Regions from separate parts of the Streptomyces sp. BBFR25 genome, predicted to be linked through region 1. Evidence: riboswitches for the same ligand, from Rfam matches in the RefSeq annotation. Region 1 holds a riboswitch; each other region holds the start of a gene.
The links. Region 1 has a riboswitch for thiamine pyrophosphate ahead of ACGH52_RS27810 (thiamine ABC transporter substrate binding subunit). Riboswitches for the same ligand answer to the same signal wherever they lie in the genome.

Region 1 (2,256 bases):
CTCGCAGCACTACTTCGCGCGGTACGCGCACGACCCCGAGCAGTGGACCGACATCCCCGCCGGTTCCCGCGAGGGGCTGCGGGAGGCGTTGCTGCCCGAGCTGATGACCGTCGTGCGGCACCTGTCGACCGACCAGGGGACCACGCGCAAGACGCTGTGGAAGCTGTTCGACGGGACGCTCGTCGAGTCCGTCCTGATGCGCTACCCGGACCGGGTGACCATGTGCATCAGCTCCCAGGCCGGGTGCGGCATGAACTGCCCGTTCTGCGCCACCGGCCAGGCCGGTCTGGACCGGAACCTGTCGACCGCCGAGATCGTGCACCAGATCGTGGACGGCATGCGGGCGCTCAGGGACGGCGAGGTGCCGGGAGGCCCCGCGCGGCTCAGCAACATCGTGTTCATGGGCATGGGCGAGCCGCTCGCCAACTACAACCGCGTCGTCGGCTCCATCCGCCGCCTCACCGACCCCGAGCCGGACGGGCTGGGGCTCTCGCAGCGCGGCATCACCGTCTCCACGGTCGGTCTCGTCCCGGCGATCCACCGCTTCACCGGCGAGGGCTTCAAGTGCCGCCTCGCCATCTCCCTGCACGCCCCCGACGACGAACTGCGCGACACCCTCGTCCCCGTCAACACGCGGTGGAAGGTGCGCGAGGTGCTGGACTCCGGGTTCGAGTACGCGGCGAAGTCCGGGCGCCGGCTGTCCATCGAGTACGCCCTGATCCGCGACATCAACGACCAGGCCTGGCGCGGTGACCGCCTCGGGCGGCTGCTCAAGGGCAGGCCCGTGCACGTCAACCTGATCCCGCTGAACCCCACCCCCGGCTCCAAGTGGACCGCGTCCCGGCCCGAGGACGAGAAGGCGTTCGTGGAGGCGATCGCGGCGCACGGTGTGCCGGTGACGATCCGGGACACCCGTGGGCAGGAGATCGACGGGGCGTGTGGCCAGCTCGCCGCGAGCGAGCGGTAACCTGACCGGCGGAAGTACATCGGCACAGTCACATCTTCATATTCCGACAGGGGAGCGCCACAGCGCTGAGAGTGCGGCACCGGCCGCAGACCCTCCGAACCTGGCCCAGGTCATTCTGGGTAGGGAGATCGGTCACCACTCGAGCTGTTGCGCCCTGCCCGGGACCCTCGCCAGGGGTCTCGGGCGGGGCCGCGTCTTCTCCTGGTCACCCAGGAGGAATTCAGTGAGCATCACCAAGAAGGCCAGTGTCCTGGCCGTCGGCCTCGGCATGGTCGGCACGCTGGCCGCCTGCGGATCGTCGTCCGACGACGCCGCGGGCTCCGGCGGCTCCAAGACCGTGACCCTGGTCAGCCACGACTCGTGGGCCGCGTCCAAGGACGTCATCGCCGCCTTCGAGAAGCAGTCCGGCTACAAGGTCAAGGTCCTGGAGGACGGCGACGCCGGGCAGGCCGTCAACAAGGCCATCCTCACCAAGGACAACCCGCAGGGCGACGTCTTCTTCGGCGTCGACAACACCCTGCTGTCCCGCGCCCTCGACAACGGCCTGTTCCAGCCGTACGAGGCCAAGGGCTCGGACCAGGTCCGGCCGGAGTACCGCGCGGACCAGGACAAGCACCGGGTCACGCCCGTCGACAGCGGCGACATCTGCGTCAACTACGACAAGGCGTACTTCACCAAGCACGGCCTGACCCCGCCCAAGTCCTTCGACGACCTGATCAAGCCGGAGTACAAGGACCTCCTCGTCACCGAGAACGCGGGCAGCTCCTCGCCGGGCCTCGGCTTCCTGCTCGGTACCGCCGCCCAGTACGGCGACGAGGGCTGGGAGGGCTACTGGAAGAAGCTCGAGGCGAACGGCGTCAAGGTCGTCGACAGCTGGGAGCAGGCCTACAACGAGGAGTTCTCCGGCTCGGCCGGCGGCAAGAAGGCCAAGGGCGACCGCCCGCTCGTCGTGTCCTACGCCTCCTCCCCGCCCGTCGAGGTCGTCTACGCCGACCCGCAGCCGGACACCGCTCCCACGGGCGTCGCCGACGGCACCTGCTTCCGTCAGGTCGAGTACGCGGGCCTGCTCAGCAACGCGAAGAACCCCGAGGGCGGCAAGGCGCTCCTCGACTTCCTGCTGGGCAAGACCTTCCAGGAGGACATGCCGCTGAACATGTTCGTCTACCCGGTGCGGGAGGGCGCGCAGGTCCCCGAGGTGTTCTCGAAGTTCGGGCCGCAGGCGAAGGACCCGCAGACCCTGGACCCGGCGAAGATCGCCGACCACCGCGACCAGTGGGTCAAGTCGTGGA
Region 2 (2,256 bases), 3.6 Mb from region 1:
GCGGTGGCGGACCACCGCGCGCGCGGGACGACGGTCTCGTTCAGGGCGGCGGCCACTCCGGACGGCGCCCGGGTGAGCGTGCCCACCAGCGCGTCCAGGGCGGTGCCGGGAGCCACCTCGCGCGGCTCGCCGTTGACGGAGATGTTCATGCGGGCTGCTCCGAGAGTGCGGGGGCGGTGGCGAAGCGCCGGGGGCTGAAGGGGCGGGCCTCCTCGGGCAGCTCCCCGCCGGTCAGGGCGTCCGCCATGACGTCGCCGGTGACGGGGGTGAGCAGGACGCCGTTGCGGTAGTGACCGGTGGCGAGCAGCAGGCCGTCCAGCGCGGTCGGGCCGAGCAGCGGGGCGTTGTCCGGTGAGCCGGGGCGCAGACCCGCGCGGGTCTCCGTCAGGGGCAGCTCAGTGATGCCGGGGACCAGCTCGTGCGCGTCGCGCAGCAGCTCGTAGACGCCGCCCGCGGTGACCGTCGTGTCCCAGCCCAGCTCCTCGCTGGTGGCGCCGACGACCAGCTCGCCGCTCTCCCGGGGCACCAGGTAGACGTGGTTGCCGCGCACCACGGCACGCACGGTCCGGTTCAGCAGCGGCCCCGGCGTCCGCGGCATGGCCAGCCGCAGCACCTGCCCCTTCACGGGCCGCACCGGCGGCAGTACGGCCTCCGGCACGCCCGTGAGCCGCCCGCTCAGGCTGCCCCCGGCCAGCACCACCTGTCCGGCCTCCAGCGCGGTGCCGTCGGCGGTGACGACGCCCGTGGCGCGGTCGCCGGGCCCGACGGTGAGCCGCTCGGCCCACACCCGGTGGAAGGCCACGCCCGCGTGTGCGCAGGCGGCCACCAGCGCCCGGGCGAGGCGGCGGGGATCGATCTGGTGGTCGCCGTCCACCCGGAGCCCTCCGCGCACGCCCGGCGCGAGCATCGGCTCCAGACGTCGGCACTCGCGCCCCGACAGCCACTCCGACTCCAGGCCGGAGCGCTGCTGGAGCGCGTGCAGTTCGCGCAGGTGGGCACGGTCGTCGGCGTCCAGCGCGACGGCGAGCGTGCCGCAGCGGCGGTAACCGAGGTCCTGGCCGGTCAGCTCGGTCAGCTCGGCCGCGAACTGAGGGTAACGGCGGGCCGAGGCGAGGTTCAGCGCGAGCAGCCTCTCCTCGCCGTAGTGCAGCTCCGTGACGGCGGCCAGCATCCCGGCCGCCACCTGGGCCGCCCCGCCGCCCGGCTCGGGGTCCACGAGGGCCGTGACCAGCCCGCGCTGCGCGGCCCGCCAGGCGGTGACGAGCCCGATGATCCCGCCGCCGAGGACGAGGACGTCGGGGGTACGTGACGTACGAGGCGTGTGTGGTGGAGACGACATGGGCGTCCAGCCCCTCCCTTCGCCGGCATGACCCGGATCAGGTTCGTACGGTCGGAGGCCGCCAGCCTCCCTCTCAGCCCGGTGCGTCCGGGCTCCCGCGAGTGCCTTACGTTGGCCACCCTAGCCCGCAGCGCAACTCACGTGTAAGGGAGCCTCCACCCGTGGCGCGTTCACTCGACGGCCTCGTCCTCGCCCCCGTCGCCGACCAGGCCCCCGGCCAGGTGGGCACCCGGACCCGGTTCACCTACCACGAGCAGGACGGCGCCGTGTGGGCCGAGTACGCGGGCGGTGACGTGGTCCGCGGGCACCTGGTGGGCACCAGGGAGGGCGACCGCCTCGACTTCCGGTACGTGCAGCTCAAGACCGACGGCAGCACGTCGTCGGGGCACTGCGTGTCCACCGTCGTCGAACTGCCGGACGGGCGCGTGCGACTGGACGAGAGCTGGGAGTGGGAGTCGCAGCCGGGCAGCGGGACCAGCGTGGTGGAGCAGCTCACCGCGCACGGGCACTGACCGGCCACACGCCGGGTGTCTATGGTGATCAGGTGAGCGAGCAGACGCGGGAACGGGGACAGGGACCGGCGGCGGACGCGGAGCGGCGCGCGGTCGTCGTGGGCGCCGGGATGGCGGGCGTGCAGACCGCGGTGGCCCTGCGCGAACAGGGCTTCACCGGCCCGGTGACCCTGATCGGCGCGGAACCGCACCAACCGTACGACCGCCCCCCGCTGTCCAAGGCCGTCCTGCTCGGCACCGCGGAGGGCTCCGCCTTCGACGTCGACTTCGAGGCGCTCGGCATTACCCTGCGGCTGGGCTGCGAGGCCCTGGGCGTCCGCCCCGGCGAGCACGTCCTGGACACCTCCGAGGGGCCCGTGCCCTACGACGTCCTCGTCCTGGCGACCGGCGCCGAACCGGTCCACC
Region 3 (2,256 bases), 1.8 Mb from region 1:
GATGCCGGTCTTGCGGTTCGCGGTCAGCGGTACGTACGGCAGGCGCACACCGGCGTGGACCGTCATGTAGTCCACACCCTGCTCGGCCTGTTCGATCACGGTGTCCTTGTAGATCTCCCAGGTCAGCTCCTCGGCCCGGCCGTCGACCTTCTCCAACGCCTGGTAGAGCGGCACGGTGCCGATGGGGACGGGGGAGTTGCGCAGGACCCACTCGCGGGTGGTGTGGATGTTGCGGCCGGTGGAGAGGTCCATGACCGTGTCGGCGCCCCACCGGGTCGCCCAGGTCATCTTGTCGACCTCCTCCTCGATGGAGGACGTCACCGCCGAGTTGCCGATGTTGGCGTTGACCTTCACCAGGAACCGCTTGCCGATGATCATCGGCTCGATCTCGGGGTGGTTGACGTTGGCGGGCAGCACGGCACGTCCTGCGGCGATCTCCTCGCGGACCACTTCCGGCGAGACGTTCTCCCGGACGGCCACGTACTCCATCTCCGGCGTGATCTCTCCCCGGCGCGCGTACGCGAGTTGCGTCACCGCGTTGCCGTCCCGGCCCCGGCGGGGCTGACGCGGGCGCCCGGGGAAGACGGCGTCGAGGTTGCGCAGGCCGCCGCGCGGCGCGGTGTGCTTGATTCCGTCGTCCTCGGGACGGACGGGACGGCCCGCGTACTCTTCGGTGTCACCGCGGGCGATGATCCAGTTCTCCCGCAGCGGTGCGAGGCCCCTGCGGACATCGGTGTCGACGAGTGGATCGGTGTACGGGCCCGAGGTGTCGTACAGGGTGACCGACTGCCCGTTGGTGAGGTGCACCTGACGGACCGGCACCCGCAGATCGGGGCGCGAGCCCTCGACGTACGCCTTGTGCCAGCCGATGGACTTCCCGGCCTCCGTGGTCTGCGCGGTGTCCTCCTGGGCGGAGTCCCGCGTGGAGCGCTGTTCTGAGGCAGGCGTGCGTGCGTCCTTGATGGTCATGAGACCTACTCCCTACGCCGGCATTACCCGGTAACAGGTTCGGCGGTCGACGCAGCGGCTTCCGTCTGGCGAGGCTTCGTGGGATACATCACTCGACTTCGGTGACGTTTCCCGTGAAACATCGCTGGGACGGAGGTCAGCGCCCTCTCAGCCCGGTGCTCCGAGCTCCCGCGTGTACAAAGGTGCCTCCACGCTAACGCCCATTCGGGCGCGGTGAACAGAGGGCCCCCCTTGTTCTTGCGATGATCGGGCGGTGACCACACCGCAGCATCCCTCCTTCCCGCCGCATCGGCCCCGCCGCGGACAGAACGCCGACGAGGGAGGCGGCCGGGCAGCCGACCACGCCCCCGTCGCCGCCCACGGCGCGAGCGAGGGCAGACCCGAGGCCGGTCACGGGCATGCGCACGGTCACGGTCACGGACCGGCGGCTCCCGTCTCCCGGCATCTGCGCAAGGTCATCGCCGCGATCCTGATCCCCTTCGCCGCGGCCGTCCTGGTCGGACTCGCGGTGCTGTGGCCGGGCGGCGCACCGCCGCACGAGCGCACCGGAGTCGGCTTCGACCGCCAGACCCAGCAGGCCACCGTGACCAAGGTGGTCGAGCTGAGCTGCCAGTCCGTCAACGCCTCGGGCGGCACCCCGACCGGCGACACGTCCACCGCCGAGGGCTCCTCCGCGGTGCAGCAGGCGAAGGGCGAGTGCAAGCGGGCGACCATCCGCGTCGACACCGGCGACGACAAGGGCCGTACGTTCGAGGAGATCGTGCAGCCGGACCAGTCACGACAGTTGCACGAGGGCCAGAAGGTGGTGGTCGCCTACGAGCCCTCCGCGCCCAAGGACCTGCAGTACTCGGTGACCGACATCGACCGCCGGCTCCCCCTGGCGCTGCTCGCGGGCATCTTCGCCCTCGCCGTCGTGGTCGTCGGACGGCTGCGCGGCCTCATGGCACTGGTCTCACTGGCCATCAGCTTCCTGCTGCTGAACTTCTTCATCCTGCCCGCCATCCTGCAGGGTTCGAATCCCCTGGTCGTGGCGGTGATCGGGTCCAGCGCCATCATGCTGATCGCGTTGTACCTCTGCCACGGGCTGTCGGCCCGCACGTCCGTGGCGGTGCTCGGCACCTTGATCTCGCTCTTGCTGATCGGTGTGCTCGGCTCGCTCTTCATCGGCTGGGCCGCGCTCACCGGCAACACGGACGACAACACCGGCCTCATCCACGGCCTGTACCCGTCGATCGACATGAGCGGTCTGCTGCTCGCCGGGGTCATCATCGGTTCGCTCGGGGTCCT

Region 2: another riboswitch for thiamine pyrophosphate. It lies ahead of thiO (glycine oxidase ThiO); the one in region 1 lies ahead of ACGH52_RS27810 (thiamine ABC transporter substrate binding subunit).
Region 3: another riboswitch for thiamine pyrophosphate. It lies ahead of thiC (phosphomethylpyrimidine synthase ThiC); the one in region 1 lies ahead of ACGH52_RS27810 (thiamine ABC transporter substrate binding subunit).

Annotation. Positions count from the first base shown of each region.
Region 1 is NZ_CP172447.1:6,060,854-6,063,109, forward strand. It holds gene rlmN (23S rRNA (adenine(2503)-C(2))-methyltransferase RlmN) at 1-967, shown strand, start outside; TPP riboswitch at 1,006-1,111, shown strand; gene ACGH52_RS27810 (thiamine ABC transporter substrate binding subunit) at 1,191-2,256, shown strand, end outside; gene ACGH52_RS27815 (iron ABC transporter permease) at 2,252-2,256, shown strand, end outside.
Region 2 is NZ_CP172447.1:2,429,635-2,431,890, reverse strand. It holds gene thiS (sulfur carrier protein ThiS) at 1-149, opposite strand, end outside; gene thiO (glycine oxidase ThiO) at 146-1,339, opposite strand; TPP riboswitch at 1,337-1,448, opposite strand; gene ACGH52_RS11035 (hypothetical protein) at 1,501-1,851, shown strand; gene ACGH52_RS11030 (NAD(P)/FAD-dependent oxidoreductase) at 1,884-2,256, shown strand, end outside.
Region 3 is NZ_CP172447.1:4,229,196-4,231,451, forward strand. It holds gene thiC (phosphomethylpyrimidine synthase ThiC) at 1-969, opposite strand, end outside; TPP riboswitch at 962-1,151, opposite strand; gene ACGH52_RS19230 (YibE/F family protein) at 1,223-2,256, shown strand, end outside.